3 regions of the Streptomyces sp. NPDC001220 genome follow, and region 3 is predicted to be linked to each of the others. Evidence: riboswitches for the same ligand, from Rfam matches in the RefSeq annotation. Region 3 holds a riboswitch; each other region holds the start of a gene.

The links. Region 3 has a riboswitch for cyclic di-AMP ahead of ACWDGI_RS37655 (M23 family metallopeptidase). Riboswitches for the same ligand answer to the same signal wherever they lie in the genome.
Region 1: another riboswitch for cyclic di-AMP. It lies ahead of ACWDGI_RS33590 (transglycosylase family protein); the one in region 3 lies ahead of ACWDGI_RS37655 (M23 family metallopeptidase).
Region 2: another riboswitch for cyclic di-AMP. It lies ahead of ACWDGI_RS00930 (transglycosylase SLT domain-containing protein); the one in region 3 lies ahead of ACWDGI_RS37655 (M23 family metallopeptidase).

The regions. Positions count from the first base shown of each region.
Region 1 is NZ_JBSFJE010000016.1:148,116-158,022, forward strand. Features, by position in the region: gene ACWDGI_RS33570 (nucleoside triphosphate pyrophosphohydrolase) at 1-403, shown strand, start outside; gene ACWDGI_RS33575 (hypothetical protein) at 893-2,302, shown strand; gene ACWDGI_RS33580 (cytochrome P450) at 2,305-3,780, shown strand; gene ACWDGI_RS33585 (transglycosylase family protein) at 3,991-5,007, shown strand; cyclic di-AMP (ydaO/yuaA leader) riboswitch at 5,207-5,378, shown strand; gene ACWDGI_RS33590 (transglycosylase family protein) at 5,382-6,083, shown strand; gene eno (phosphopyruvate hydratase) at 6,524-7,810, shown strand; gene ACWDGI_RS33600 (FtsB family cell division protein) at 7,931-8,407, shown strand; gene ACWDGI_RS33605 (DUF501 domain-containing protein) at 8,437-8,955, shown strand; gene ACWDGI_RS33610 (Ppx/GppA phosphatase family protein) at 9,059-9,907, shown strand, end outside.
Region 2 is NZ_JBSFJE010000001.1:181,236-191,142, forward strand. Features, by position in the region: gene ACWDGI_RS00890 (GntR family transcriptional regulator) at 1-263, opposite strand, end outside; gene ACWDGI_RS00895 (tetratricopeptide repeat protein) at 476-1,132, opposite strand; gene ACWDGI_RS00900 (M56 family metallopeptidase) at 1,300-2,238, opposite strand; gene fahA (fumarylacetoacetase) at 2,521-3,738, opposite strand; gene ACWDGI_RS00910 (carboxylate--amine ligase) at 4,014-5,258, shown strand; gene ACWDGI_RS00915 (FAD-dependent oxidoreductase) at 5,285-6,487, shown strand; gene ACWDGI_RS00920 (hypothetical protein) at 6,569-7,159, opposite strand; gene ACWDGI_RS00925 (HAD family hydrolase) at 7,304-8,110, shown strand; gene ACWDGI_RS00930 (transglycosylase SLT domain-containing protein) at 8,120-8,608, opposite strand; cyclic di-AMP (ydaO/yuaA leader) riboswitch at 8,612-8,809, opposite strand; gene ACWDGI_RS00935 (hypothetical protein) at 9,246-9,437, shown strand.
Region 3 is NZ_JBSFJE010000021.1:37,176-47,082, forward strand. Features, by position in the region: gene ACWDGI_RS37630 (alkaline phosphatase family protein) at 1-598, opposite strand, end outside; gene ACWDGI_RS37635 (DUF5998 family protein) at 598-1,194, opposite strand; gene ACWDGI_RS37640 (GNAT family N-acetyltransferase) at 1,276-4,338, opposite strand; gene ACWDGI_RS37645 (HPr family phosphocarrier protein) at 4,515-4,796, shown strand; gene ACWDGI_RS37650 (GntR family transcriptional regulator) at 5,109-5,804, opposite strand; gene ACWDGI_RS37655 (M23 family metallopeptidase) at 6,015-6,770, opposite strand; cyclic di-AMP (ydaO/yuaA leader) riboswitch at 6,783-6,946, opposite strand; gene ACWDGI_RS37660 (M16 family metallopeptidase) at 7,193-8,581, opposite strand; gene ACWDGI_RS37665 (M16 family metallopeptidase) at 8,578-9,907, opposite strand, start outside.

The sequences.
Region 1 (9,907 bases), on a different contig from region 3:
GGAGGACCCGGACGCCCCCTTCTCGGTCGACGACGTGGCCGGGGGCATCGTCGCGAAACTCATCCACCGCCACCCGCACGTCTTCGGCGACGAGACCGCCTCGACACCGGAGGAGGTCAAGGAGCACTGGCTGCGCAAGAAGGCGATCGAGAAGCGGCGCGAGTCGGTGACGGACGGGATACCCCTCGCCCAGCCCGGTCTCGCGCTGGCGTCGAAGCTCGCCTCCCGGGTGCGGACGGCGGGGCTGGAGGTGCCGCTGCCGCAGGCGCAGGGCATCGGGTACGAGCTGCTCGCACTCGCGGCCCGGGCCGAGGCGGAGGGAACCGACCCGGAGGCGGCCCTACGGGCGGCGGCCCGGGCGTACCGGGACGCGGTACGGGTTGCGGAAGGGGTGGATGCGTAGGGACTGCCCTGAGGATCAGCCACGGGTACCGTTGCACGTACGGGTGGGCTTCGATGCGTGGGGGCGTACGTGGAGCAGGAGTTGGACTGGCTGGTGGCGGCTCTCCTGCGATTGCCCCAGGAGAAGCGGAAGATCCACTTTCGCGGATATGGCAGCCCCGACTCGTTGCGCAGCCACCTGCGGTACCTGCGTGAGAACAACCCCGACATCTACGCCGACTTCCTCGTGCTGGCACGGTCGGCGCCGGGGACGGGACGGGCGCCGACACCGGGACCGGCGCCGAGGCCCAAGCAGACAGGGACGCCTGCGGCGGCTCCGGCACCGCGGACCGGAAGAGCACCGGCTCCGGCTCCGGCGCCTGCGTCGACACCGAGACCGGCTCCGGTGCCCGCGTCGACACCGAGACCGGCACGGGCGCCCGCGTCGGCAGCGGGAACGACACCGGGAACGACACCGGGAGCGTCGGCTCCCGCCGTCCTGGGGGACCACGTGGACTTCCGGGACGGCACCTTCCACGAACCGGTGGTCGGCGTCCAGTACAACCACTACGGCAGCGTGTCGGCCCCCGTCGAGTGGCGCCCCGTGGACGATGTCGACCCGGTGGAGCTGGGGGTGCGACCGACTCGGCGGGTCCCGGGCGAGCCGGACGTGCCGCCGTACGTGCCCCGCGACTGTGACGCGGTGCTGCGCGAGGAGTTGGCGCACGGCGGGCTGGTCCTGGTCCTCGGCGAGCCGTACGTGGGCAAGTCCTACACCGCGTGGAACGCGTTGCGCTCGCTCGCGGCACGGCGCTACGCCGTGTACGCCCCCGATCCCCGCGAGGAACTGCGGAGGCTGCCCGCCGCGGTGCGGGGCAGAACGGGAGGGCACGTCGTCTGGCTGGACGACGTGACCGAGCACCTCGGATCCGGCGGGCTGGAGCGGCGCCTGCTGGGACGTCTCACCAGTCTCGGTGTGGTCGTGCTGGGCACGATGGCTCCGGAGGAGTACTACCGGAGGCGCTTCGGCACCACGCCCGGTGAGAGCGCGCTGGCCACGGCGCGCACGGTCACGGTGGATCGGGAATGGAGCGAGGGGGAACTGCAGCGGCTGGCGCACACCGAGGACCCGCGTGCCTATCCGGCGTACATGTGGAGTGGAAAGGAGGGGGCCGCCTCGTACTTCGCCATCGGGCACGTGCTGTTCGACGAATGGCAGCGGGACGGCACCCGGACGGACCATCCACGTGGACAGACCCTCGTCAGGGCGGCCGTCGACCTCGCGCGCTGTGGTGTGACGGAGGCCGTGCCGGCCGGTCTGCTGCGGGAGGTCGAGGCGTGTTACGCCGAGCCCACGGAGAACGGACCGGAGCGGTTCGAGGACGCGTTGGCCTGGGCGACGACGCCGAAGTCCGGAGGGTCGAGCCTGCTCGTGGCGGGGGAGCGGAACGGCACCTGGCGGGCGTACGGGGCGCTGGTCGCGGAGGCTCTGCGGTCAGGAGGCCTGCCGCCTGTGCCGGACGACGTGTGGTGGGTCCTGCTGGACGACGCGAGGGTCGACCGCGCGGCCGTCATGGACGCCGCCCAGGCCGCGATGCGTCATCGGGTCGAGGCGGGCGACGTTGCCGTCATGCGCCGGTTCGCCGTGCTGTCCGAGGGAGAGAAACAGCAGGAGTGGTACCGGATGGCGGTCGGCCACGGTGACCGTCTCGCCGCCCTCCGGCTGGCGGAGATCCTGCTGGAGCGCGACGACGAGCAAGCGGCGATCCCCTACCTGGAGAGGGCCGCGGAGGGTGGGCTCGCGGAGGCCGCCCTCCAGCTCTCCGAGATCTACCAAAGGCGGGCCTGGGAGTGGGCGCGCGTCGCCGTCAAGATCGACCATGGCCGGCTCGAGGGCCCTCCGGCGCCGGATACCGTCTAGAGGTGACCGACCAGCCCGCCCCCGACGGCACCCCAGTCCCCGACGGCACCACCGCTCCTGAGGGCACCACCGCTCCTGGCGGCACCACCGCTCCCCACAGGACCGGCGCTCCTGGCGGCACCACCGCTCCTCACGGGACCGGCGCTCCTGACGGCACCACCGCTCCCCACAGGACCGGCGCTCCTGGCGGCAGCGGCGGCGCCGACGGCACCGCCACCCCTGACGGCACCACCGTCCCGGAACTCTTCAGCTGGGAGTTCGCCGCCGATCCGTACCCCGCCTACGCCTGGCTCCGGGAGCATGCGCCCGTGCACCGGACCCGGCTCCCCAGCGGGGTCGAGGCATGGCTGGTCACCCGCTACGCCGACGCCAGGCAGGCCCTCGCCGACCCCCGGCTGTCCAAGAACCCGGCGCACCACGACGAGCCCGCGCACGCCAGGGGGAAGACCGGGATCCCCGGTGAGCGCAAGGCCGAGCTGATGACGCACCTGCTGAACATCGACCCGCCGGACCACACCCGGCTGCGCCGGCTGGTCAGCAAGGCGTTCACGCCGCGCCGGGTGGCCGAGTTCGCGCCCCGCGTGCAGGAGCTGACCGACCGGCTCATCGACGGGTTCGCGGACCGGGGCGAGGCCGACCTCATCCACGAGTTCGCCTTCCCGCTGCCCATCTACGCCATCTGCGACCTGCTGGGCGTCCCGCGAGAGGACCAGGACGACTTCCGGGACTGGGCCGGCATGATGATCCGGCACGGCGGAGGGCCGCGGGGCGGGGTCGCCCGGTCCGTGAAGAAGATGCGCGGATATCTGGCCGAGCTGATCCACCGGAAGCGGGAGGCGCTGTCCGCCGAGCCGGCCCCCGGCGAGGACCTCATCTCCGGGCTCATCCGCGCCTCCGACCACGGCGAGCACCTCACCGAGAACGAGGCCGCCGCCATGGCCTTCATCCTGCTGTTCGCCGGCTTCGAGACGACGGTCAACCTCATCGGGAACGGCACGTACGCCCTGCTCACCCACCCGGAACAACGCCGCCGCCTGCAGGACTCCCTGGCCGCCGGCGAGCGCGGACTGCTGGAGACCGGGGTGGAGGAACTCCTGCGCTACGACGGGCCGGTGGAGCTCGCGACCTGGCGGTTCGCCACCGAGCCGCTCGGCATCGGCGGGCAGCGCATCGCCGCCGGCGACCCGGTCCTCGTCGTACTCGCCGCCGCGGACCGGGACCCGGAGCGGTTCGCCGAGCCGGACACGCTCGACCTGGCACGGCGGGACAACCAGCACCTCGGGTACGGCCACGGCATCCACTACTGCCTCGGCGCCCCGCTCGCCCGCCTGGAAGGGCAGAGCGCGCTCGCGACCCTGCTCACCCGCCTCCCGGACCTGCGACTCGCGGCGCCGGAGAGCGAGTTGCGCTGGCGCGGCGGCCTCATCATGCGCGGACTGCGCACGCTCCCCGTGAAGTTCACCCCCGACGGCCGATGAGCCCCACAGGCGCCCACCTGGCCCCCGGTCGGCCCCTCACCAGGCCCTCCACCCGCAAAGATGACCAGCGTTCAACTCTGTGATCTTCACGTGATCTACGCGGCATTAACTTGTGACAAGTGATCGTCTGCCTATACGTTCACCCATCAAGTGCGGCGCCCCGGCGGGACCCGTCGCGCCGGTCACCGCTGTCGCTCGAAAGGTTTCCGCATGCTCTCCGGGAACGGTCGTCACCGTCGCCCCCGTCAGGCTCCGGCTCTCCTCGTCGCGGCCGGCGTGACCGGCTCGGCCATCGCCATCCCGCTCCTGGGTGCGGCGAGCGCCAACGCGGCCGACGGCAACACCTGGGACAGGGTGGCCGAGTGCGAGAGCGGCGGCTCCTGGAGCATGGACGCCGGCACCGGCTACTACGGCGGCCTGCAGATGTCCCAGGACGACTGGGACGAGTACGGCGGCCAGGAGTACGCCGCCACGCCGGACCAGGCGAGCCGCTCGCAGCAGATCTCCGTCGCCGAGAAGATCCTCGCGGACCAGGGCACCAAGCCCTGGCGGACCTGCGCCCTGATCGCCGGGCTCTCCTCGGACGACGCCTCGGTGAACGTCGACACCGGCCTCGGCGGATCGGACGACTCGTCCGGCTCCTCCGACTCGTCCTCCGGGCTGTCGGATTCATCCTCTTCATCTGGTTCTTCGGATTCATCCGGTTCATCGGATTCCGGCTCGTCCGACTCCTCGTCGGATTCCTCGGGCGCCACGGACTCCGGCTCCGCCACCCCGTCCCCGAGTGCGAGTGACGACTCCGGCAAGGGCACCCCTGCCGACTCCACGAAGGCGGACAAGTCGGGATCCAAGGGGTCCAACGCCTCGAAGGCGAGCGAGAATCCCGTCGTGCTCGAAGCCGATGACTCGGACAATTCGTGGCAGACGGGCAGTTCCTGGGATCTGGTCGACACGGGGGCCGTCGGTAGCGGCGGCAAGCATCGCGGCGGCTCGGCGGACGAAAGCGTGACAAACGGTCAGAGTGTGACTTCTTCCGGCCGTCACGCCTCCCGGGACGCCGGCACCTACACCGTCCGGGACGGCGACACCCTCGCCTCCATCGCCGACTCCCTTGGCCTCGACGGCGGATGGCATGCGCTCTATGTCGCGAACAAGGCGGACATCGGTGCCGACCCGAACGACATCGCTCCCGGTCAGACCCTGAAACTCGGCAGCGAAACGGACTAAAAGTAGCGGGAGTTGGACCTTCCGACCGCCCTACTTCGAAGTTAAATGTCCGGTTTGGTGAAAGTGTGGGATGAGTCTCAGAAGCCCTGATCATCTTTGAAATTCACCTGATCGCCTGTTTACGGTCAAGGCCGCTCGTCACCACGAGCCCCGGCCGTCGCAACGCCGAGTCCTGCCAGCGGCTGCCCGGGAACAGTCGTCGCGTCAAGCGCCGTAGGCAGGAGCGGGGGACCCAAGGTAAGTGCCGGGACCGGTAGTTGAGACTGCCGTGTCCGGCTCGGGGTGAAGCCGCGCACCGTGAGGTGTGCGGCCGGGCAACTCAACCGGCCCGAACCCGACAGCTCACCTCGCAGGCGTCGGTGAGGGGATCCTTCATGCTGTTTTCCGGCAAGGGCAAGCACCGCCGTCCGTCCAGGGCCACCCGCGCCGCCGCGCTCGCCGGCGTCACCGGTGTCGCCATCGCCGCTCCGCTGATGGCCTCCGGCACCGCCTCCGCCGCCACCGCCTCCGAGTGGGACACCGTCGCCCAGTGCGAGTCCGGCGGCAACTGGGCCATCAACACCGGCAACGGCTACTACGGCGGTCTGCAGTTCTCCTCCTCCACCTGGGCCGCGTACGGCGGCACGCAGTACGCCGCGCAGGCCAACCAGGCCACCAAGGCGCAGCAGATCGAGATCGCCGAGAAGGTCCTCGCCGCGCAGGGCAAGGGCGCCTGGCCGGTCTGCGGTACGGGCCTGTCCGGTGCCGCCTACACCGGCGGCGGCACCAGCTCCTCCTCCTCCTCGTCTTCCTCCTCCAGCTCGGCGAACAGCGGCACGAGCAGCCGTACGACCGACACCCAGGCCGCCTCCCGCTCCGCCGAGCGTCCGGCCGCCAAGAAGACCGTCACCACCCCGACCGGGAAGAAGGTCAAGAAGGGCGACGGCGAGTACAAGGTCGTCAAGGGCGACACGCTCAGCTCCATCGCCGAGAAGCACAAGGTCAAGGGCGGCTGGCAGACGCTGTTCAAGCTGAACAAGGACATCGTCGACGACGCCGACTTCATCTACCCGGGCCAGCAGCTGCACCTGAAGTAAGGCGCCCGACGTAATACGAGGGCGCCAGCTGAATCACAGCGCCCGCACAGCCGTGGTCCCCATAGTGGAGACCGCGTGAGGGTCACCCCCGTCCCCCACGAGCCCCCGCCCCGGTGCGTTCTCCCCCGTACGCACCGGGGCGGGGTTTCTCTTTGCCACCCTCGCGCGGTCCTCGCCGTCCTCGCGGCGCGGTCCTCGCCGTCCCTCGCGCCGTCCTCGCGATCCCCCCCGCGGTCTTCCTCTTGACCCGCTCTTCTTCCGTTCTTCATCGGACCCCCCTTTGTTCCGCACATGAACAATGAGTACCGTCTGTGTGTCCACGGGCCGGTCGGTCGGCCGATTGTCGGGCCCGGGGCGGTTAGGCTCTAGTCGCAAGGCTGAGCAAGGGCCGACAAGGCCCGCGTGCGCCCGCACAACCAGCGTCACATCCCAAGAAGGAGATGCTCGTGCCGTCCATCGACGTCGTCGTAGCCCGGGAAATCCTGGACTCCCGAGGCAACCCCACGGTCGAGGTCGAGGTCGGCCTCGACGACGGCAGCACGGGTCGTGCCGCCGTCCCGTCCGGCGCCTCCACCGGCGCCTTCGAGGCCATCGAGCTCCGTGACGGCGACCCCAACCGCTACCTCGGCAAGGGTGTCGAGAAGGCCGTCCTCGCCGTGATCGAGCAGATCGGCCCGGAGCTGGTCGGCTACGACGCCACCGAGCAGCGCCTGATCGACCAGGCGATGTTCGACCTGGACGCCACCGACAACAAGGGTTCGCTCGGCGCCAACGCCATCCTCGGCGTCTCCCTCGCCGTCGCCCACGCCGCCTCCGAGGCCAGCGACCTGCCGCTGTTCCGCTACCTGGGCGGCCCCAACGCGCACCTGCTGCCGGTGCCGATGATGAACATCCTCAACGGCGGCTCGCACGCGGACTCCAACGTGGACATCCAGGAGTTCATGATCGCCCCGATCGGCGCGGAGTCCTTCTCCGAGGCGCTGCGCTGGGGTGCCGAGGTCTACCACACCCTGAAGAAGGTCCTGAAGAGCAAGGGCCTGTCCACCGGCCTCGGCGACGAGGGCGGCTTCGCCCCGAACCTGGAGTCCAACCGCGCCGCGCTCGACCTCATCCTCGAGGCCGTCAAGCAGGCCGGCTACGTCCCGGGCGAGCAGATCGCGCTCGCGCTCGACGTCGCCGCGTCCGAGTTCTACAAGGACGGCAAGTACGAGTTCGAGGGCAAGTCCCGCTCGGCCGCCGAGATGACCGAGTACTACGAGGAGCTCGTCGCCTCCTACCCGCTGGTCTCCATCGAGGACCCGCTGTTCGAGGACGACTGGGCCGGCTGGAAGGTCCTCACCGACAAGCTCGGTGACAAGGTCCAGATCGTCGGTGACGACCTCTTCGTCACCAACCCGGAGCGCCTGGCCCGCGGCATCGAGGACGGCGCCGCCAACGCCCTGCTCGTCAAGGTGAACCAGATCGGCTCGCTCACCGAGACCCTGGACGCCGTCGAGCTGGCCCAGCGCAACGGCTTCAAGTGCATGATGTCCCACCGCTCCGGCGAGACCGAGGACGTCACCATCGCCGACCTCGCCGTCGCCACCAACTGCGGCCAGATCAAGACCGGCGCCCCGGCCCGCTCCGAGCGCGTCGCCAAGTACAACCAGCTGCTGCGCATCGAGGAGATCCTCGACGACGCCGCGGTGTACGCCGGCCGCAGCGCGTTCCCGCGCTTCAAGGGCTGACCCGTCAGGGGTCGCTGACCCGTTGTTAAGGGTCAAGGCTGCGCCAGTCGTACGTACGTCCCCGTACCGGTCCCGTACCGTGTGCGGGGACGTACGCGCGTGTGAACGGGAGGCGGGGACATGGCCGTGAAGGACCGGGACCGGTTCTCCACCGCGACCAGGCTGAAGCTGCTCGGCGAGCAGACGGCGGCCCGGGTCTACCGCTCCCAGACCAAGCGGCAGGCCCGCCGCTCCCGGCTGACCGGCCGCGCCGCGCTGCTCGCGATCGTGCTGTGCACGATGATCGTGGCGCTCGCCTATCCGATGCGGCAGTACGTCTCCCAGCGAGCCGAGATCGCCGACCAGGAACGCCAGCAGGAGCAGGCCCGGCAGCGGGTCGAGCAGCTGCGGGACGTCAAGGCCCGGTGGCAGGACGACGCGTACGCCGAGCAGCAGATCCGGCAGCGGCTGCACTACGTGATGCCGGGGGAGACGGGGTACATCGTGATCGACCCCGCCGCCGCCAGGCAGGCGCACGCCTACCTCGGGGCGGCCGACCGCCCCTGGTACGCGAACGTCTGGGACGGCGTCGACAAGTCCGACGCGTCCGACCAGTGAACCGACAGAAAGCCACACAGAACACAGTCATGCAAACGCCTCCGCCCTCCACCCCGCGCACCGAGCCGACCGACGCCGACGTCGAGGCCTTCAAGCAGCAGCTCGGGCGGCCGCCGCGCGGGCTGCGGGCGATCGCGCACCGGTGCCCCTGCGGGCAGCCGGACGTCGTGGAGACCGCGCCCCGGCTGCCGGACGGCACGCCGTTCCCGACGCTGTACTACCTCACGTGCCCCAAGGCCGCGTCCGCCATCGGCACCCTGGAGGCCAACGGCGTGATGAAGGAGATGACGGCGCGGCTGGAGAGCGATCCGGAGCTGGCGGCGGCGTACCGGGCCGCGCACGAGGACTACATCCGGCGCCGGGACGAGATCGAGGAGCTGACGGGGTTCCCGAGCGCCGGCGGGATGCCGGACCGGGTGAAGTGCCTCCACGTGCTGGTGGCGCACTCGCTGGCGGCGGGGCCGGGCGTGAACCCGCTCGGCGACGAGGCGATCGCCATGCTGCCCGAGTGGTGGGCCAAGGGCGCCTGCGTGGTCACCGGCGAGTGACGGCCCCCAGGAGGCCCCGCTTCCCCGGCCCCGAGACCTTCGCCCACCCACCAGCCGACTCGGTCCGTCACCAGGTCACGTACAGAGTGAGGAACACCCAGCCATGACCCGCGTCGCCGCCATCGATTGCGGTACCAACTCCATCCGGCTGCTCGTCGCCGACGCCGACCCGGAGACCGGGGAGCTCGTCGACCTGGACCGGCGGATGGTGATCGTGCGGCTCGGGCAGGGGGTCGACCGGACCGGGCGGCTCGCTCCGGAGGCGCTGGAGCGGACCTTCGCCGCCTGCCGGGAGTACGCGGCCGTCATCAAGGAGTACGGGGCGCAGCGGCTGCGGTTCGTGGCCACCTCGGCCTCCCGGGACGCCGAGAACCGGGACGAGTTCGTGCGCGGGGTGCTGGACATCCTCGGCGTCGAGCCGGAGGTCATCAGCGGTGACCAGGAGGCCGAGTTCTCCTTCACGGGTGCGACGAAGGAGCTGACGGGCCGCGACGACCTCACCAAGCCCTTCCTCGTCGTGGACATCGGCGGCGGCTCCACCGAGTTCGTCGTCGGGGACGAGCGGGTGCGGGCCGCGCGCTCCGTGGACGTCGGCTGTGTGCGGATGACCGAGCGGCACCTGGTGCACGGGGGACAGGTCAGCGACCCGCCGGCCGAGACGGAGATCGCCGCCATGCGGGCCGACATCGAGCGCGCCCTCGACCTCGCGGAGCAGACCGTGCCGCTGCGTGAGGCGCACACCCTGGTCGGCCTGGCCGGGTCGGTCACCACCCTCTCCGCCATCCACCAGGACCTGCCGGAGTACGACTCCGCCGCCATCCACCACTCCCGCATCCCCTACGCCCGGGTGCGGGAGATCACCGAGCGGCTGCTGGACTCCAGCCACGCCGAGCGCGCCGCGATCCCCTCCATGCACCCCGGGCGCGTCGACGTCATCGGCGCCGGCGCCCTC
Region 2 (9,907 bases), on a different contig from region 3:
GGGAGCCGATCCACCAGGCCTTCCGCCCGCAGCAGGTCCAGGGCTTGGCGGACGGTGTTGCGGGTGGCGCTGTAGTCGGTGGCGAGGATGGTCTCGTGGGGGAGGCTGCCGTCCGGGAAGGCGTCGGCGAGGATCTGGTGTCGCAGAAGGTCGGCGAGCTGCCGGGCCTGGTCCGCACGCAGCCGGCGACGCGTCCGGTGGGCGGCGACCGTGGTGGCGGCGCCCTGACCGGCGTGGTCTCGGATGCGGTCGGTGGGTGGCATGGCTCGAACCATACTCATCAGGTAGGGAATGGGGTGTTGCCGGATTGTTGCGCCACCTGAGAGCTCATCGGGCAAGCCGCTGACCTGGCCATTCGGGGTGGTGTGAGGAAGATCTGCCACCAGGTGCCGGACTGTTCGCCCGCGCACCCGGGGCGGTCGCGAGGGCAGATCCTGAACGCTCGGGCGACGAGGAGCACCCCGCCGTCGGACGGTCAGGCGTGGATCGTCGTGCGGGCCTGCTCGATCCACCCCGTCACGGCTTTGGCGCCGCAGCTCTCGGCGACCGCCTGCGCCTCGTCGAGGTGGTGGAGCGCGACCGATCCGTTCCCCGCCTCGGCCGCGAGGTAGGCCAGTGCCACCAGGCCGGCCGCTTCCCCGGGCCTGAATCCGATCTGCCGGCGCAGCGACACCGACTCGGTCAGCCGTTCACGGGCCTGGTCGAGGTCGCCCGCGTCCTTGTCGGCGAAGCCGAGGTGGCGTATCGCGTAGGACATCGTCATCCGGTCGTCGACGGATTTCGCCAGTGCGTACGACCGCTCGAAGTACGGTCTGCCGGTCGCGCCGTCGCCTTTCACGACCTGGTGCCAGCAGCCGATCCAGAAGAGCGCGTCCGCCTCACCCGACGCGTTCCCCAGCCGCTGGTACAGCTCGGCCGCCCGCTCGAACAGCACCAATTCCCGGGTGTTCTCCTCACGGTCGTTCAGGAAGCGCACATGCAGCACCTTGCCGCGCGCCATGGACAGTGGCGCCTCGACGGCGTCCAGCACGTCGTCGGACCGGTCCAATGCGGATGTGTCGCCGCCGAACATCGCCGCTTCGAAAAGCTCTCCCGCATCCGCGACCCAGTCCTGCCCTTGTGTGTCCTGCATGTTCTGCCCCTCCCCGTCGGACAATGCAGTGCCGAGGCTATCTGCGCCCCCCTGGCAGCCGCCGAGGATTTCGCGGGCGGCGAGCGCTCAAGCCCACCCATGACCCGCGCGCAGGTCGTCCCTCGCGCTGCGTGGCCGTCGCCGGATTTCCAGCCGTGACGGAAGCCCTACCCGAGCGCGGTCAGACCCGGTGCGAACGTGATCAGCAGCGGCAGCAGGGGTACCAGTGCGGCCACCGTCGTCGTCAGGGCCCGCTGACGGCGCAGCAGCCGTGGCGGTGGTTCCAGGAGCCGGTCGACCCGCTCGCCGAGCAGGCGGCGGCTGGACGCGCAGGACAGGACCCCGCGGTGCTGGTTCAGTTCGATCAGGGCCAGCGCGGTCGTGAGGTGGCCGCAGCGGCGGGACGCCGCGTCGTCGGCGGCGAGTTCGACGAGCCGGTGGGTCTGGTCGCAGAAGTGGGAGAACAGCGGGACGCGCGGGAAGCCCGTGGCCAGCGCACTGGACAGGTAGAGCAGCCAGTCGTGGTGGGCGCGCGCGTGACCCCGCTCATGGGTGAGTACGGCGTCGAGCTGGTGGTCGGTGAGACGGTGCAGCGCCCCGGTCGTCACGACCAGCTGCGGTGGATGCCCGGGCATCCACCAGGCGTCCGGGTATTCGTCCTCCAGCACCAGCATCGGCCCGCGTGCCGCAGGCAGCCCCGCCGGCAGTTCCGGTGCCCGTTCGCGCAGGTGTGCGCGGGTCTGGCCACGGCGCCGCCGGGCCTCGAACAGCTCGCGGGCGAGCATCGCCGTCGTCCATGCGGCCCCGCACGCGAGCAGCACCGTGAGGGCGACCGCCCACAGGGGCGCGACGGAGAGGTCGTACGCCGCGGTGACCGCCGGTGGCGCCGGCGCGAACACCCGGTCGCGCACGGTGTGGAAGACGGCCGCCGCGCCCAGGACGAGCGCGGCCAGGCAGCACATCAGCACGGTGGCGACCAGGCACTGCCACACCCACAGCGCGACCACCGGCTCCCGCTCGGGCCACAGGGCCTGTACCAGTGCGCGGGGCGCGGGCAACGCGGCCGTCAGGGCGACGACGCTCAGCAGGAGCAGGCAGACGGTCATGCCAAGGCTCCGTTTCCCGATCGGAGGGGTGTGCGGGTGGTGGGTGGTGCGGGGGTGATGCGCCGTTGCGCGACAGAGTGCGTACGCCGGCGCATCACGTGACGCGTGCGCCGTCGCCTCGCATGGTGCGCGTGCGGGCGCATCGCATGGTGCGTGTCCCGTCAGTATGACGGGACAGCGTGCCCCGAGTCAGGCACCGACGAGGATCCGGGTGCCCTCCTCACCAAACCCCGGCGGACCGGGCGCCCCTATGCCCACGAGAGCCCCCGGCCGGACCGTCGCTCACCCCGCCACGATCCGCCCGCTGACCTCCCCGAGTCCCACCCGGCTCCCGCCCGGCCCGGGCGCCCACGCGGACATCGTCACCACGTCGCCGTCCTCCAGGTACGTCCGCTTGCCGTCCGGGAGTTCGAGCGGTTCCCGCCCGTTCCAGGTGAGCTCCAGCAGCGACCCGCGCTCCCCGGGTTCCGTACCGCTCACCGTGCCGGAGCCGTACAGGTCGCCGGTACGCAGTGAGGCGCCGTTGACGGTCAGGTGGGCGAGCTGCTGGGCGGCGGTCCAGTACATGGTGGAGAACGGCGGCTCGGACACCACGTGACCGTTGATCGCGATCGACATCCGCAGGTCGTAACCCGAGGGCTCCTCGGCGGCGTCGTCGAGGTACGGCAGCAGCGGGTGCGTCCGCCGGGGCGGGGCGACCCGTGCGTCCTCCAGTGCGTCCAGTGGGGTGATCCACGCCGAGACCGAGGTGGCGAAGGACTTGCCGAGGAACGGGCCGAGCGGGACGTACTCCCAGGCCTGGATGTCTCGTGCCGACCAGTCGTTCAGGAGGGTGAGCCCGAACACGTGCTCCCGGTAGTCGACCAGCGCCACCGGCCGCCCCTGCTGCGACGGTGCGCCGACGACGAAGCCGACCTCGGCTTCGATGTCCAGCCGGACCGACGGGCCGAACACCGGCGCCTCCGAGGGGTCCGACGACGCCTTGCGCTGGCCCGACGGCCGTACGACATCCGTTCCCGACACCACGACCGTGCCCGCGCGACCGTGGTAACCGATCGGCAGATGCTTCCAGTTGGGGGTGAGCGGTTCGGCGGCGTCCGGGCGGAAGATGCGGCCGGCGTTCCGGGCGTGGTTCTCCGAGGCGTAGAAGTCGACGTAGTCGGCGACCTCGAAGGGCAGGTGCAGGGCCACCGCCGACAGTGGGTGGAAGAGGGGTTCGAGCACCTCGCGGTGTGCGGGCACGGTCACCCAGGCGGTCAGGGCGCGCCGTACGTCCGACCAGGTGGTGCGGCCGGCGGCCAGCAGCGGGTTGAGGGTCGGGCGGGCCAGCAGCGAGGCGTAGGGGGAGCCGAGCGCGAGAGCCGCGGCACCGGCGTCGAGGACGTGGTCGCCGAGGCGGACCCCAACCCTCCGCTCCGTGCTCTCGGGGGTCGAGAACACGCCATACGGAAGATTGTGCGGGCCGAAGGGGTCACCCTCGGGGACCTCGAAGGGGGGCAAGGGGGGCATGGGGTGACTGCCTCGCTCTCATCCGTGCCGCGCCGGGCCGACTATGTGGTGACGTCGCTCTGGCGTTACGCGGCATTCCATCTGGTCGCGCCACACGTTACGGGTGAGTTGGCTGTCGTGGCAGTGTCTAAAGAGTTCGCAATGTCCGAATAAGCCTTGTCGGAGGTGGCAATTCCGGCTTAGCGTCCTTTGGGGGACACGGACGGGGTGGGTCCGGTCCGTAGGGGGGACACGTGGGGGGACCCGTGGCCAGGAGTGCCGTCAGCATGCCGTTCGATGCGGATCGCGACGTACCAGGCCTGATCGTCAAGTTCGGCGACTATCCGCTGCATCACGGCGGGGTCGGCGCGATTCGCAGTCTGGGCCGCTGGGGCGTTCCCATGTACGCGATCACGGAGGACGCCTATACGCCGGCGGCCTCCTCCCGTTATCTCAAACGCGCGTTCGTGTGGCCGACGACAGGCGCCGAGGAACCGGATCATCTCGTCGAGGGACTGCTGCGCATCGGCCGACGCATCGGCCGTCCGACCGTGCTGATCCCCACCGACGAGGAGGCCGCCGTTCTGATCGCCGAGCACCAGGACGCGCTCGGCGACCGTTTCCTCTTCCCGCGCGTGGAGGCCTCGCTGCCGCGCCGGCTCGCCAGCAAGCAAGGGCTGCACGAACTGTGCGTGGAACACGGCATCCCCAGTCCGGCGGCCGCCTTTCCGGAGTCGTACGACGACATCGTCGACTTCGCCGAGAAGGCCAGCTTCCCGATCGTCGCCAAGAACCGCGAGGCGTTCGTCCGGCGCAGCCAGCCCGCCGTCAACGGCACGACGAAGATCGCCACTCGCGAGGGACTGCTCACTCTCGCGCGTGACTGGGGCACCCATCCGGGTGTCATCCTCCAGGAGTACCTCCCGAGGGAGGAAGCCGAGGACTGGATCGTGCACGCCTACTTCGACGCCGACTCGAACCCGCGTGCCCTGTTCACCGGCGTCAAGGTGCGCTCGTGGCCGCCGCACGCGGGCATGACGGCGAACGCGTACGTCGTCGACAACCCGGAACTCGCCGATCTCGCCGCGCGTTTCATCAAACAGATCGGCTTCAGCGGCATCATCGACCTCGACCTGCGCTTCGACCGCCGCGACGGACGGTACAAGCTGCTCGACTTCAACCCGCGGATGGGCGCCCAGTTCCGGCTCTTCGAGAGCGAGTCGGGGGTGGACGTGGTCCGCGCCATGCACCTGGATCTGACCGGGCGCCGCGTTCCGGAGGGGGAGCAGCGCGCCGGCCACCGGTACGTCGTGGAGAACATCGACCTGCCCGCCCTTCTCGCCTACCGCCGCAGCGGCTATACGACGCCGCACGCACCCGAGCGGCCGAGCGGGACCGAACTGGCCTGGCTCGCGGGTGACGACCCGCTGCCGTTCGTCACGATGCTCGCCCGCTTCGTGCGTCCGGGCGCGAAGCACCTCTATCAGCTGTGGCGCACCAACCGCCGCGGCTCCGGCACCTCCACGAAGTAGGCGCCACGTTCCTGGGGAGGCACTTCGTGATCCAACCGGTAGCAGTCATAGGCGCCGGGCCCTTCGGCCTGTCCACCGCCGCACACCTGCGGGCACGTGGCATCCCCGTCCGGGTCTTCGGCGACCCCATGGTCAGCTGGCGCGACCACATGCCCGCGGGCATGTTCCTGAAGTCGACACCCGCCGCCTCCAACTTCGACTGCCCGCAGCGCGGGCACACCCTCGCCGACTACTGCGACGCGGCGGGCCTGCGCAGGCTGGTGACCGACGAGGACATCATCCCGGTGGAGACCTTCGTCGGCTACGGCGAGTGGTTCCAGCAGAAGCTGGTGCCCGAGCTGGAGCGGGTACGGGTGGTCTCCGTGGACCGCGACAAGGCGGCCGGCTTCGAACTGAAGCTGGACTCGGGGGAGTTGTTCACGGCCCGAGCGGTCGTCGTCGCCACCGGCCTGTCGGGGCTCGCCCACCTCCCCGCGGAGCTTGTGGGAGCGGCGGCGGCGGCGGACGGGCCCACGGGACCCGTCTCGCACAGCTCTCAGCACCACGACCTGACCCGCTTCTCCGGCAAGGAGCTGATCGTCGTCGGCGCCGGGCAGTCCGCGCTGGAGACGGCGGCTCTCGCGGCCGAGGCGGGCGCCCAGGTCCGGGTGGTCTCCCGCGGGCACGGCAGGGTCGCCTTCGGCGCGCCGCCCTGGGACCAGCCCCGGCTGCGCCCGGAGTCCCCGTTCGGCCGGGCCTGGTCGCTGTGGGCGCTCAGCTACTACCCGCACCCCTACCGCTATCTCCCCGCGCGCACCCGCCACCACCTGGTCCGCCGAGTGCTCGGCCCGCTCGGCGCCTGGTGGCTGCGCGACCGCTTCGAGGGCAAGGTCCAGGTCCACGAGGTCGCCGGCGTGACCGGCGCCGACACCTCCGACGGCGCTTCCGTCCTGACCGTCCGCACCCACGACGGCCGAACCGACCGGCTCACCGCCGACCACGTCGTCGCCGCCACCGGCTACCGGGTGGACACCGCGGCGATGGACTTCCTCGGCCCCGAGCTGCGCACCCGCGTCGCGGTCAGCCGCGGCGCCCCGAAACTCGGCGCCGGATACGTCTCCTCCGTGCCCGGCCTGTACTTCACCGGCCTGCCCGCGGCGGCCTCGTACGGCCCGGTGATGCGGTTCGTGTGCGGTACGGCGTTCGCCTCGCCGCGTCTGGCCAAGCACCTGGCCGCCGCCCACGCCTGACACCCGCCCCGGGGCCGGCCCACCACGTGCCCCCGGAGCCGGGCGTCACCCGCCCGGAGCCGAGCCGCCACCCGCCCCGGGCTACGCCTGCTCGGCCGCCCGCTGCCAGGCCAGGAACTCCCCGATCAGCTCAGGCGGGTTGGCCGCCTCCGTGGCCTCGACCTCCCAGCCCGGGCAGTACATGTCGAAGACCACCACCGGCAGCGGCCGGCCGAGGACCTTCTCGATGCGGCCGCCGGCATGCAGGTCCCGCGCCAGCCGTATGCACGCGTCGGCGAAGTGCCTCCCCAACAGGTCGCGCTTCGCGTCCAGTTCGGCATCGTCGCCGTCCCCGTCGAACCAGAGTCCGAGCCGCCGGACCTCGTCGGTGTACAGCGCGCCACCGACCGGGTCCTCGGGACAGTTGCCGAGCGTCTCGAAGCCGTCGAGGAGCCAGCACGCGTAGTTCCAGCGCGCCTCGCCCGGGTCCGTCGGGTTCCGTTCGGCCGCGTACTGGCTCTCGGTGTTGTAGCCGATCGCCACGTACGGTCTGCGGTCGTCCTCCTCGACCCGCCAGATGCGAAACGACAGCGCGTAGATCTCCGGCCGCGACTCCCGCGGAAACCGCTCCAGCGCCCCGGTCGCCGCCTCCAGCAGATGTGCCCGGAAGTCCTCCGGCCCGTCCGTCACCACGCCCGCCCCCGTCCGATCGGTGCCTCGATCCACCGCCAACGTAACGCGCCCCACTGACAACGCCCCATCACCGGGACGGCGGGCGCCACTTGAGGCCGAAACGCACAGTGAGTCTCAGGGGCGTGCTGTCCGTATTCTCTGATCATGGTCGCACCCACCCCGTACGCACTGATCGCCACCGACCTGGACGGCACGCTGCTGCGCGCCGACGACACCCTCTCGGAACGGTCGCTCGCCGCGCTCGCGCGGGCCGGCCGGGCCGGCGCCCGGCATCTCGTGGTGACCGGCCGCCCCGCGCCGAGAGTGCGCCCCCTCTTGGACGACCTCGGCTGCACGGGACTCGCGGTCTGCGGCCAGGGCGCCCAGGTGTACGACGCCGGCGCGGAGCGGCTGCTGTGGTCGGTCACCCTGGAACGGGAGCTGGCGGAGACCGCCCTCGGCAAGATCGAGGCCGAGGTCGGGCAGGTGTACGCGGCGGTCGACCAGGACGGCGTGGACGGGCTCACGCTCATCGAGCCGGGCTATCGGATGCCCCACCCCACGCTGCCCGCGCTGCGCGTCGACCGGCGCGACGACCTGTGGTGCGCTCCCATCAGCAAGGTGCTGCTGCGCCACCACACCCTGTCCGATGACGAGCTGGCGGCGACCGCGCGCGCGGTGGTGGGGTCGCTGGCGACGGTCACCATGTCGGGGCCGGGGACCGTCGAGCTCCAGCCGTGCGGGGTGACCAAGGCGACCGGGCTGGCGCTGGCCGCCGGCCATCTGGGGCTGGGCCCCGAACAGGCCGTCGCCTTCGGTGACATGCCCAACGACATCCCCATGTTCGACTGGGCGTCCTACGGGGTGGCCATGGCCAACGCCCATCCCGAACTCAAGGCGGTGGCCGACGAGATCACCTTGTCGAACGAGGACGACGGCATCGCCGTCGTCCTCGAGAGACTCTTCGGCTGACGGCGCCGGTCAGTACGCGCCGTGCACGTTGTCCATCGAGCCGTACCGCGCGGCGGCGTAGTTGCAGGCGGCGGTGATGTTCGCGACCGGGTCGTAGATGTCGAACGACGTCCCGTCCACGTGGTAGGTCTTGAACGTCGGGTCGATCACCTGGAGCAGGCCCTTGGACGGGATGCCGGCGGCCGCGTTGGAGTCCCAGAGGTTGATGGCCTGCGGGTTGCCGGAGGACTCACGCATCACGTTGCGGTAGATGCCGTTGTAGCTGCCCGGAATGTGCTTCTCGGCCATGATCGCGAGCGACTCGCGGATCCAGCCGTCGAGGTTGTTCGGGTACCCGGCGAGCGTCGTGGAGGCCGTCGAGCCGGTGGAAGTGGCGGCGGAGGCGGCGGTCGCCCCGATGAGCGGCAGGGCGAGAACGGCGGCGCCGGTACCGAGGACGGCGAGCGTGCGGGCGATGCGGTTACGGCGGGGACGGGGGTGCTGAACGGCAGCAGACATCTCGTGGTTCCTCTCCGTCGCCTGCGGGGTGAGCTGTCGGGTTCGGGCCCGGGGAGTGCCCGGCCGCACCGCCCTGAGGCGAGGCGACTTCACCCCTAGCCGTTCCGGTACGACGTCGGTCGGTGACGTCGGTCGCCCGGTCCGGCGACTTACCTGGTTCCCCCGCTCCTGCCGTGCGAATGGACTCGTCGATGGGTCACGACGGGCGGTGGCAGGATTCGGCGTCCGCCCGGCGAGCCGGAACGTATGCCGGAGCACATGTCCGGAACAAGTACCTGATTCACACAACACACCGATTGACCTTGATCTGCGTCGTATGGGGCACTTGATCCTTTGCGACTGCCAAGCCTCAACTCGCCCCTGGGGGAAGGGGAGAAAGGGTCGCCTTACCGCCCCTGTGGCACTCAGGGCCACGTGACCTACTTCACGAAACGGCAATTACGGCGAATCGGACAAGAGGGATGCGCGGAATCCGTTTTTCCAGCCGTTGACGGAAAAGCTCTCCGCGGCCATTCGTGCGAATTGCCCCGATTGGGGCGAGTGGAGTGGCGCGCGTCACAGGTAATTCCGCGGATTGTCCGAATTGCGTTATTGGAGGGAATTCCGGCTCGGCGTGGGTGCATAGACGGGCCTGACCGTGCGCGGGGCGACGGCGGGTCCGTTCACCCAGCTCACCCAGCTCACCCGGCTCACCCGGCTCACCCGGCTCATCTCGCTCATCTGGTTCATCCGGTCGCGTACGCCTCCGTTCTCGCCCTCCCGTGAACTCCGTACGGCCCGGGTACGCGCGCGGGTGCGTGTGGGCCGGGGCACGCGCGCGTCCCGCTGATCGGGCGTCGCGCGAAGGCCGACACTCGGCGGCTCTGTCCGCCCGGGTGGCTCGAAGGCGGCCGGTCGGCCCAACGCCTCGGAGTGCGCCAGGAGTTCGAACGCGACGGCTGTGCATGATTCCGGTCACGTCGCGGGCGGGGTCGGCGGGCTCGCCGACCCGGCTGCGGCAGGCGGCCGTTCACGCGCGCGTGTCCTCCGTGAGGGCGGAACCTCCGCCGTGCCGTGCGTCGTTGTCATGGCGGCCGTCCGTGGCTGGCGGGCGCCGGCGACCGCCTCGAGCGGCTGGGGTACGAGAGTCGCCGTCCGGAGGGAGATGGAGCTGTCCCGGGGGCACCGACCGCGGGAGACGCCGACTGCGCCGACGCCTCCGTCGCGCCGGGGGCGTGCCGTCGGCCGGCCGGCGGTCGCGGGTGCGCCCGGACCGTCGGCCGGGGGATGTCCGCGGCTCAAGTGGAGGACGGTGGTGCC
Region 3 (9,907 bases):
AGTCCATCCGCTCCTCGCCGGTCAGCCGGCCGTGAAACGTTCCGCCGCTGAGCGCCACCTTGGTGAGCGGGGTGCGCTCGAAGGTCGGGGAGGACACCTGGGCCGAGTGCACGCCGGCGTCGGCGGCGAGCTGGAAGACGGTGGGGTACGGCTGCCAGGCGGCCGGGTCGCTCCACGGCTGCCAGCGCAGCTGGTTCATCAGCTCGCCGGTGGCGGGGTTGCGGACGGTGTAGCCGGGCAGGCCGTGCGCGCCGGGCGGCAGGCCGGTGCCGACGGAGGCGAGGGAGGTGGCGGTGGTCGCCGGGTAGCCGGCGGTGATCGGCCGTCCGGTGCCGCCGCGTGAACTGCCGAGCAGCGAGGCCAGGAAGGGCGCCTCGTCCGGGTGGGACCTGAGCTGCTCCCAGCCCAGACCGTCGACCAGGAAGACGCAGTTCCGGTCGGCCGCGGTCAGTTCCGTGATCGACGCGGTCATTCCGGGTACGGCCATCCCGGCGGCCAGGGTGGGCAGCAGGTCGGCGAGGGAACCGCTGCCGTACTCGGGCAGCGGCGCGGAGCCGAGGGCGAGCGGTTCCGGATGGTCCCAGGCGGCGTACGCCATCAGTGCGTGACGTCCGCGGTCGCCTCGGAGATGGCCTGGGCGAAGGCGAGCGCCTGGCGCACCGTCTCCGGGCCGTCCCCCGCCTCGCTGACGCGCAGGCTCAGGTCGTCCGCCGTGGAGTTGCCCGTGTAGCCGTGGTCGGCCTCGCAGTTGGGGTCGCCGCAGGCGGCGGGCTCCAGGTCGATACGGGAGACGGCGCCCCAGCCGATGGTCAGCACGATCTCGCGGGGCAGGGTGCCCGGCGTGTACTGCTCCGGGTTGGCCACCACCCGGCTGACCACGACCGACGAGATCCGGCCGAGCTTGACCGACTCCGTCGAGGTGGTGGCGTACGGCGTCGGGGAGGTGCTGTCGGCGGCCTGCTCGTCGGTGTGGCTCACGATGAAGCGGTTGCCGGTGAGGACGAGCACGGTCACATGCCGCCGCACCTCGTTCTGGTCGAACGTCGTCTCCTGGTGGACCAGGTACGACCGGATCGGCTCACCGCCCACGGCAGCCTCCACCGCCTCGGCCACGAGGGCCGGGTAGTAGCCGCTGCGCTCGATCGCGACGCGCAGCCCCTGGGTCGTCGTACTGGTCTTGGCCATGGCGTCCATCCTAATCCGTGGGCAAGGGGGGTCCGGGCCAGTCGACGCACCCTGGTCGAAAGCCACCACGGGGGCGGGTGTTCGCCGCGGTCAGTAGGCGGGCAGGGTCCGCGGGCCCAGGTCGTCGCGGGCGGGCGGCGGCGCGAGGCGGACGGTGGCACCGAGGACGCTGACGCCGTGCCGGGCGACCACGACCGGTTCCAGGGTGACCGCCACCACCTCGGGATGGTCGTCGACCAGCCTGGAGACGCGCAGCAGCAGTTCCTCCAGGGCGGGCGTGTCGACGGGGGTCGAGCCGCGCCAGCCGAACAGCAGGGGGGCGGTCCGGATCGACCGCACCAGCGAGGTCGCGTCCCGGTCCGTCACCGGGACCAGCCGGTGGGCCGTGTCGCCGAGCAGCTGCGAGGCCGCCCCGGCCAGCCCGAAGGACAGCACGGCCCCGGCCGCCGGGTCGATCACGGCCCGTACGACGGTGTCGACACCCCGGGGTGCCATCCGCTGCACCACCGGGCGCAGCTCCTGCGGTGGCCCGAACAGCTCGGTCAACTCGGCGTAAGCCCGGCGCAGTTGCTCCTCGTCCGCCAGGTCGAGCCGTACCCCGCCCAGGTCGGCGCGGTGGCGCAGGTGCGGGGCGGTGGCCTTCAGGGCGACCGGGTAGCCGAGGTCGCGGGCGGCCACGGCGGCGGCCTCGGGGGTGGGGGCGGGCAGCGCGCGGTGCACGGCGACGCCGTACCTGCCGAGGAGCGCACAGGTCTCCTCGGTCCCGAGGTTGAGCCCCTCCCCGCGCTCCAGCAGCGCGCCGATCAGCTCGGCGGCCCCCTTCTCGTCGATGTCGTCGTACTCGGGCACCTTCCCGGGATCGGCGGCCTCCCGCCGCCACTGCGCGTACTTCACGGCTTCGGCCAGGGCCCGGACGGCACGCTCGGCGGCGGGGTACGCGGGGATCAGCCGGGAGCAGGGGTGCGGGGTGGGCGACTGGACCGCCTCGGTGACGGCGGCGGGGGGTGTCTGGACGGCTCCCGTGGCGGACGAGGGTGCGCCCGGTCGTACGGTCGCCGCGGTGGGCGGCGTACCCGGTCGCGCGGTCGCCGCGGCGGGCGGCGTACCCGGCCGTGCGGTTGCCGCGTTGGGCGGCGTACCCGGTCGCGCCGTTGCCGCGGTGGAGGGCGGCTCGGCGGAGGGCGGCTCGGTGGGCGGCGGCTCGGCTCCCGCCTCCGTCGGTGCGGGGCGGAACCGGTGGGCACCGCCGGAGGCGCCGGGTGCCATGACCTGTGTCTGCGGTGCGGTGCGGCCCGCGGCCGAGAGCGCCTCCGCCAGCCCCCCGAGCTCCACGTGCACCACCAGCACCGGCTTCCCGTGCGCCCCCTCGGCCGCCGACCGCAGGGCCTCCGCCAGCTCCGCGTCCCCGACCGCGCCCTCCCCGATCGTCGGGATGGCCGTGACGACCACCGCGTCGCACGACTCGTCCGCCAGCGCCTCCGACAGCGCCCGGTGGAAGTCCGCCGGGGTCGCGGTGGTCGTCAGGTCCAGCGGCGGCGCCGGCCGCAGCCCCTCCGCCAGGCAGCGGTCGTAGGTCAGCAGCCCGAGCGACTCGGAGTTCCCGAGGATCGCCACCCGGGGCCCGGCCGGCAGCGGCTGCCGGGCGAGCAGCAGCCCCGCGTCGACCAGCTCCGTGATCGTGTCGACGCGGATCACCCCGGCCTGCCGGAGCAGCGCGGACACCGTGGCGTGCGGCAGCCGCGTGGCCCGTACCGCGTGCCCCTGCGGCGCCGAACCGGCGCTCTGCACCACCACCAGCGGCTTCGCCGCCGCCGTACGCCGCGAGAGGCGGGTGAACTTGCGCGGGTTGCCGATGGACTCCAGGTACATGAGGACGACATCGGTCTCGGCGTCGTCGTACCAGTACTGGAGGACGTCGTTGCCGGAGACGTCGGCGCGGTTGCCGGACGACACGAAGGTGGACACGCCCGTGGTGCCGGTGACGCCGCCGCCGCGCCGGTGCAGCCGGGACAGCAGGGCGATCCCGATGGCACCGGACTGGGCGAAGAGGCCGATCCGGCCGGGGCGGGGCATCTCGGGCGCGAGGGAGGCGTTCAGCCGTACGTCGGCGGCGGTGTTGATGATCCCGAAGGCGTTCGGCCCGATGATCCGCATGCCGTACGTGCGCGCGTGCCGGACGAGTTCGCGCTGGCGTTCGCGGCCGTCCGGGCCGCTCTCCGCGTATCCGGCGGCGAGCACGACGAGTCCCTGGACGCCGTGTTCGCCGCAGTCGGTGACGGCGTCCGGGACCTGCTCGGCGGGTACGGCGACCACGGCGAGGTCGACCGGTCCGTCGATGTCGCGCACGGAGCGGTGCGCGGGCACCCCGTCGACCTCCTTGAGGTCCTCGGGGAAGGCCTGGTTCACGGCGTGCAGGCGGCCGGTGAAGCCGGCGTCCCGGAGGTTGCCGAGGACGCTGCGGCCGACACCGCCGGGCGCCCGGCCGACGCCGATCACGGCCACCGAACCGGGCGTCAGGAGCCGTCGTACCGAACGGGCCTCCGCCCGCTGCTCCCGTGCGCGCTGGACGGCGACCGAGCGGTCGGTGGGCTCCAGGTCGAACTCCAGGCGGACCACGCCGTCCTCGAAGCTGCGCTGCTGGGTGTAGCCGGCGTCCGTGAACACCTTGATCATCTTGCTGTTGGCGGGCAGCACCTCGGCGGCGAACCGGCGGATACCGCGCTCCCGTGCGACGGCCGCGATGTGCTCCAGGAGGGCGGAGGCGACGCCGCGGCCCTGGTGGGCGTCCTGGACGAGGAAGGCGACCTCGGCCTCGTCGGCGGGCGCGGAGGCGGGCATACCGTCGGCGCCAATGCGGTCATAGCGTACGGTGGCGATGAACTCGCCGCCGATGGTGGCCGCGAGTCCCACCCTGTCCACAAAGTCGTGGTGCGTGAAGCGGTGGACGTCCTTGGCGGAGAGCCTGGGGTAGGGCGCGAAGAAGCGGTAGTACTTCGACTCGTCCGAGACCTGCTCGTAGAAGCTGACCAGGCGGTCGGCGTCATCAACGGTGATGGGCCGGACGCGCGCGGTACCACCGTCGCGCAGCACCACGTCCGCCTCCCAGTGGGAGGGGTACGCGTGCCCGTCCTGTCGGTCCGCCGGGGTCTGCATGGACCCCAGAGTACGGCTCGCGTCCGACAGTGGCGCGAGGCAGTCTGTGGAGGACGGAAGCCGGACCGAGGCCGCGGTCCGGCGACACACCCGGAGGGACTCACGTCAGCTCCGGGCATGCTTCACGATATGGGAAACTGGTCTAGACAACCCTGAACACCGAAGGGCAGCATCACATGGCTGAGCGCCGCGTCAACGTCGGCTGGGCCGAGGGCCTCCACGCCCGCCCCGCTTCCATCTTCGTCCGAGCCGCCACGGCCGCAGGCGTCCCGGTGACGATCGCCAAGGCCGGGGGCAACCCCGTCAACGCGGCCTCCATGCTGGCTGTCCTGGGCCTGGGCGCCCAGGGCGGCGAGGAGATCGTCCTCGCCTCCGACGCCGAGGGCGCGGACGCCGCCCTCGACCGCCTGGCCAAGCTGGTCGCCGAGGGTCTCGAGGAGCTCCCCGAGACCGTCTGAGCGCCACAGCGCCCGCACGACCGAGGCCGCGCCACCCCTCCGGGGGCGGCGCGGTCTCGTCGTTCCCGCCGTGCCGTCACCCGGAGATCCCGGAGATCCCGCCGTGGTGTCACCCGGAGCCGGTCTTTATGAACGACCGCCCTTTATCGGGAGCCAGACTTTGCACCGGGCATAGTTAATTCCACTCCGGGCACACCGAAGGCGCGCCATCGGAAATTCCGGGCGTGCGCGAAATAAGGGCGGCAGAACCCGCGAGCGGGCAACGGAAATACCGCTCCACCGAATAACACCTCTTTGTATACGGCGCCCGTGTTAATGCCGCAGGCCCGACATGTTTACGGGATGTTGCGAAGTCCTCACACCGTTGGCCCGGTCCGTGCCGCCGGAGAAGCGCAGCCGGTGGGAGACCGCTGACCGCTCGGTGTGCAGCGCGGTGATCGCCCGCGCGCGCTCGCTGTCGCCGCGCGTCACCGCGTCCACGATGGCGCCGTGCTCGGCCCAGGACTCCACGGGGTTGGCGGGCGCGTCGACGGCGTACATCCAGGCGATCTTGTGCCGCAGCTGGGTGAGTGTCGAGGTGAGGGCGTGGCTGCCGGTGGCCTGGGCGAGTGTCTCGTGGAACCAGCCGCCCAGGGAGCGCAGGTCCTCGCTGCCGCCCCGACGGGCCCGCTCCTGGCCCAGCCTGACCAGTCCGCGCAGCACCTTGAGGTGGGCCTCGGTACGGCGCTGGGCGGCCCGGGAGGCGCCGAGCGGCTCCAGGAGCAGACGCATCTCCAGCAGGTCGGCGGCCTCCTGCTCGGTCGGTTCCGCGACGCACGCGCCCGCGTGCCGGCGCGTCACCACGAAGCCCTCGGCCTCCAGGGTGCGCAGGGCCTCGCGGACGGGGACGCGCGAGACGCCGTAGCGACGGGCCAGGAGTTCCTCGGTGAGCCGGCTGCCGCGCTCGTAGACACCCGCGACGATGTCGTCCCGGATGGCTGTGCATACCGAGTGCGCCGGAATACGCATGTCCGACCTCCGCCTTAATCCCCGTGAAACGCCGCCGAGTGGCGTCCGTTCCGTGACTCTATTGCAATGAGCCGGAATTTCCGACGGGGGCCCTGAATCCATGCATATTTTTTGGACACCGGGCACACGAAAACGACGAAAGCCCCGGCTCGGGGGCCGGGGCTTCGGGGCTCTCGCCGGTGACGTCACATGTTCGTCGCCGTGCTCGGGTCAGACGTTCACGCCGTGCTTGCGGAGATAGGCGACCGGGTCGACGTCCGAGCCGTACTCCGGGGTCGTGCGGGCCTCGAAGTGGAGGTGGGGGCCGGTCACGTTGCCGGTCGCGCCGGAGAGGCCGATCTGCTGGCCCGGGGTGACCTTCTGGCCCACCGAGACGCCGATCGACGACAGGTGACCGTACTGGGTGTACATGCCGTCGGCCATCTTGATGACGATCTGGTTGCCGTAGGACCCGCCCCAGCCGGTGGAGACCACCGTGCCGGTGCCGGCCGCGTGCACCACCGTGCCGGTGGCGGCGTGGAAGTCGATGCCGGTGTGGGCGCCGGAGGACCACAGGGAGCCACCGGTCTTGTAGCCGGTGGAGACGTACGAGTCGGAGATCGGCGCGACGAAGGCGTTGAGGCGCTTGCGTTCGGCTGCCCGCGCGGCGCGCGCCTCGGCCTCGCGCTCCTTCTTGGCCTTCTCCGCCGCCTTCTTGCGCGCGGCCTCCTCGGCCGCCTTGCGCTCGGCGGCGGCCGTCTGCGCGGCGGCCTGGGCGTCGATCTGGTCGGCGACCGAGTCGCTGACCGTGATCACCGGGGTGAGGCCGGTCTGCTCGACGGAGTTCTCCGCGGCGAGCGCCGGGGCGGCCGAGACGGTGCCGATGACACCCGTGGTGGTGAGGGCCGCGATGCCGGCGGCCTGCGCGGTGGTGCGCTTCACCCGGCCGGGGCGACGGTGCTTCCCGGAGGCGCACATGAACGCCATGTAGAGGCTGGTCCTTTCCTTCCCTCTCGCCTACCGGGTTAGCTGACGGGTTCGGAGCAGGAAGGTCTCCTACGGGCCCCCTCGCGGCTCGCGCGGGCGCCCGATTCACCCCAGGGACTGCATGGGTCCCCGGCTCCCCTGGCTCGCGCCGTACGGGGACTCGGCGATGACTGTCCGGTGCCGCGGGCGCGGCGCACTGCCTGACGGACAGTCCGGAAGAACCTACGAGGACGTCCACGCCCTGCTCAAACCGATCACGGTTTTTGTCGCGCATCCCACAGGGCAGACAGGCAACCTCCGCCCCAATTCGGACATTCGGCGGCCCTGGTGACCTGACGGTCACCAGGGCCGCTGCACGCGCGCGTGCCGCTCGTCCGGCCGCGCTCCCTGCTTCGCCGCTCGCGCCGGCCGGTCCGCTCCGCCTACTCGGCGGCGACGACCGTCACTTCGCCGATGCCGAGGGCCTCGACCGGCTCCTTGATCTGCGCCGCGTCGCCGACGAGGACGGTCACCAGGTGGTCGACCGGGAAGGCGTTCACGACGGCAGCGGTGGCCTCCACGGTGCCGGTGGCGGCCAGTTGCCGGTAGAGCGTGGCCTGGAAGTCGTCGGGCAGATGCTGCTCGACCTGGTCGGCCAGGGTGCCTGCGACGGCCGCCGCCGTCTCGTACTTGAGCGGCGCCACGCCCACCAGGTTCTGCACGGCGACGTCGCGCTCGGCGTCCGTGAGGCCGCCGGAGGCGAGGGTGCGCAGCACCGTCCACAGGTCCTGGAGCGCCGGGCCGGTGTTCGGGGTGTCCACCGAGCCGCTGATGGCGAGCATGGCGGCGCCGCTGCCGTCGGGGGCGGACCGCAGGACCTGCCCGAAGGCGCGGACGCCGTAGGTGTAGCCCTTCTCCTCCCGCAGGACGCGGTCCAGGCGGGAGGTGAGGGTGCCGCCCAGGCAGTAGGTGCCGAGCACCTGGGCGGGCCAGACGCGGTCGTGCCGGTCGGCGCCGATGCGGCCGATGAGCAGCTGCGTCTGGACGGCTCCGGGGCGGTCCACGATGACGACACGGCCGGTGTCGTCGGCGGAGACCGGGGGCACCGGCCGGGGCTGGGCGGTGGAGCCGCGCCAGGCGCCCAGGGTCTCGCCGAGCAGTTCGTCCAGGTCGATGCCGGTGAGGTCGCCGACGACGACCGCGGTGCCGGTGGCGGGGCGGACATGCCGGTCGTAGAACGCGCGTACGGCGGCCGCGTCGATCTTCTCGACGGTGTCCTCGGTGCCCTGGCGCGGTCGGGACATCCGCGCGGTCGACGGGAAGAGCTCCTTGTAGAGCTGCTTGGCGGCCCGGCGGCTGGGGTTGGCCAGCTCGTGCGGGATCTCGTCGAGGCGGTTGCGGACCAGCCGCTCGACCTCGCTGTCGGCGAAGGCGGGCGCCCTGAGCGCGTCGGAGAGCAGCCCGAGTCCCTTGGCCAGGCGGGAGGCCGGGACCTCCAGGCTGAGCCGGACACCGGGGTGGTCGGCGTGGGCGTCCAGGGTGGCGCCGGCCCGCTCCAGCTCGGCGGCGTACTCCTCGGCGGAGTGCTTGTCGGTGCCCTCGGAGAAGGCGCGCGCCATGATCGTGGCGACGCCGTCCAGGCCGGCCGGCTCGGCGTCCAGGGGCGCGTCCAGGAGCACCTCGACGGCGACGACCTGCTGGCCGGGCCGGTGGCAGCGCAGCACGGTGAGCCCGTTGTCCAGGGTGCCGCGCTCGGGGGCCGGGAAGGCCCAGGGCCGGGCGTCGCCCGGCTGGGGCTGCGGGTGGAAGTCCATGGTGGCGAGCTCGGTCACTTGGCCGTCTCCTCGTCGTCGTGCTCGGCGGTGGCGGCCTCGACCGTGGCCTCGGCCTCGGGGTCCTCGGGTACGTCGGCGTCCTGGACCGTCTCCGGGGACTTGGGCTCGTAGACGAGCACCGCGCGGTTGTCCGGCCGCAGCCGGGCCTTGGCGACCTCCTGGACCTCCTGCGGGGTCACCGCGAGGACGCGCTGGACGGCGGTCAGGGCGAGCTGCGGGTCACCGAACAGGACGGCGAACCGGCACAGTTCGTCCGCGCGGCCCGCGACGGTCCCCAGCCGGTCCAGCCACTCGCGCTCCAACTGGGCCTGGGCGCGCTCCATCTCCTCGGGCGTGGGGCCCTCCTCGGCGAACCGGGCGAGTTCCTCGTCGATGGCGGTCTCGATGACCGGTACCTCGACGTCACCGGAGGTCTTCACGTCCAGCCAGCCCAGGGAGGGCGCACCGGACAGGCGCAGCAGGCCGAAGCCGGCGGCGACGGCCGTACGGTCGCGCCGTACGAGGCGGTTGTAGAGGCGGGAGGACTCGCCGCCGCCGAGGACGGTGAGGGCCAGGTCGGCCGCGTCGGACGCGCGCGAGCCGTCCTCCGGGAGCCGGTAGGCGGCCATCAACGCGCGCGCGGGCACCTCCTCCACGACGACCTCGCGCAGCTGCTCGCCCATGATGTCGGGCAGCGAGCCGTCGCGCGGGGCGGGCTTGCCGTCGTGCGCCTGGATGGAGCCGAAGTACTTCTCGACCCAGGCGAGGGTCTGCTGGGGGTCGATGTCACCGACGACCGACAGAACCGCGTTGTTGGGCGCGTAGTACGTACGGAAGAACGCCCGCGCGTCCTCCAGGGTGGCCGCGTCCAGGTCCGCCATCGAGCCGATCGGCGTGTGGTGGTAGGGGTGGCCCTCCGGGTAGGCGAGCGCGGTGAGCTTCTCGAAGGCGGTGCCGTAGGGGACGTTGTCGTAGCGCTGGCGGCGCTCGTTCTTGACGACGTCCCGCTGGTTCTCCATCGACTCGTCGTCCAGGGCGGCGAGCAGGGAGCCCATGCGGTCGGCCTCCAGCCAGAGGGCGAGCTCCAGCTGGTGCGCGGGCATGGTCTCGAAGTAGTTGGTGCGCTCGAAGCTGGTGGTGCCGTTGAGCGAGCCGCCGGCGCCCTGGACGAGCTCGAAGTGGCCGTTGCCCTTGACCTGGGCGGAGCCCTGGAACATCAGGTGCTCGAAAAGGTGGGCCAGGCCGGTACGTCCCTTGACTTCGTGCCGGGAACCGACGTCGTACCAGAGGCAGACCGCCGCGACCGGGGTCAGGTGGTCCTCGGAGAGCACCACGCGCAGACCG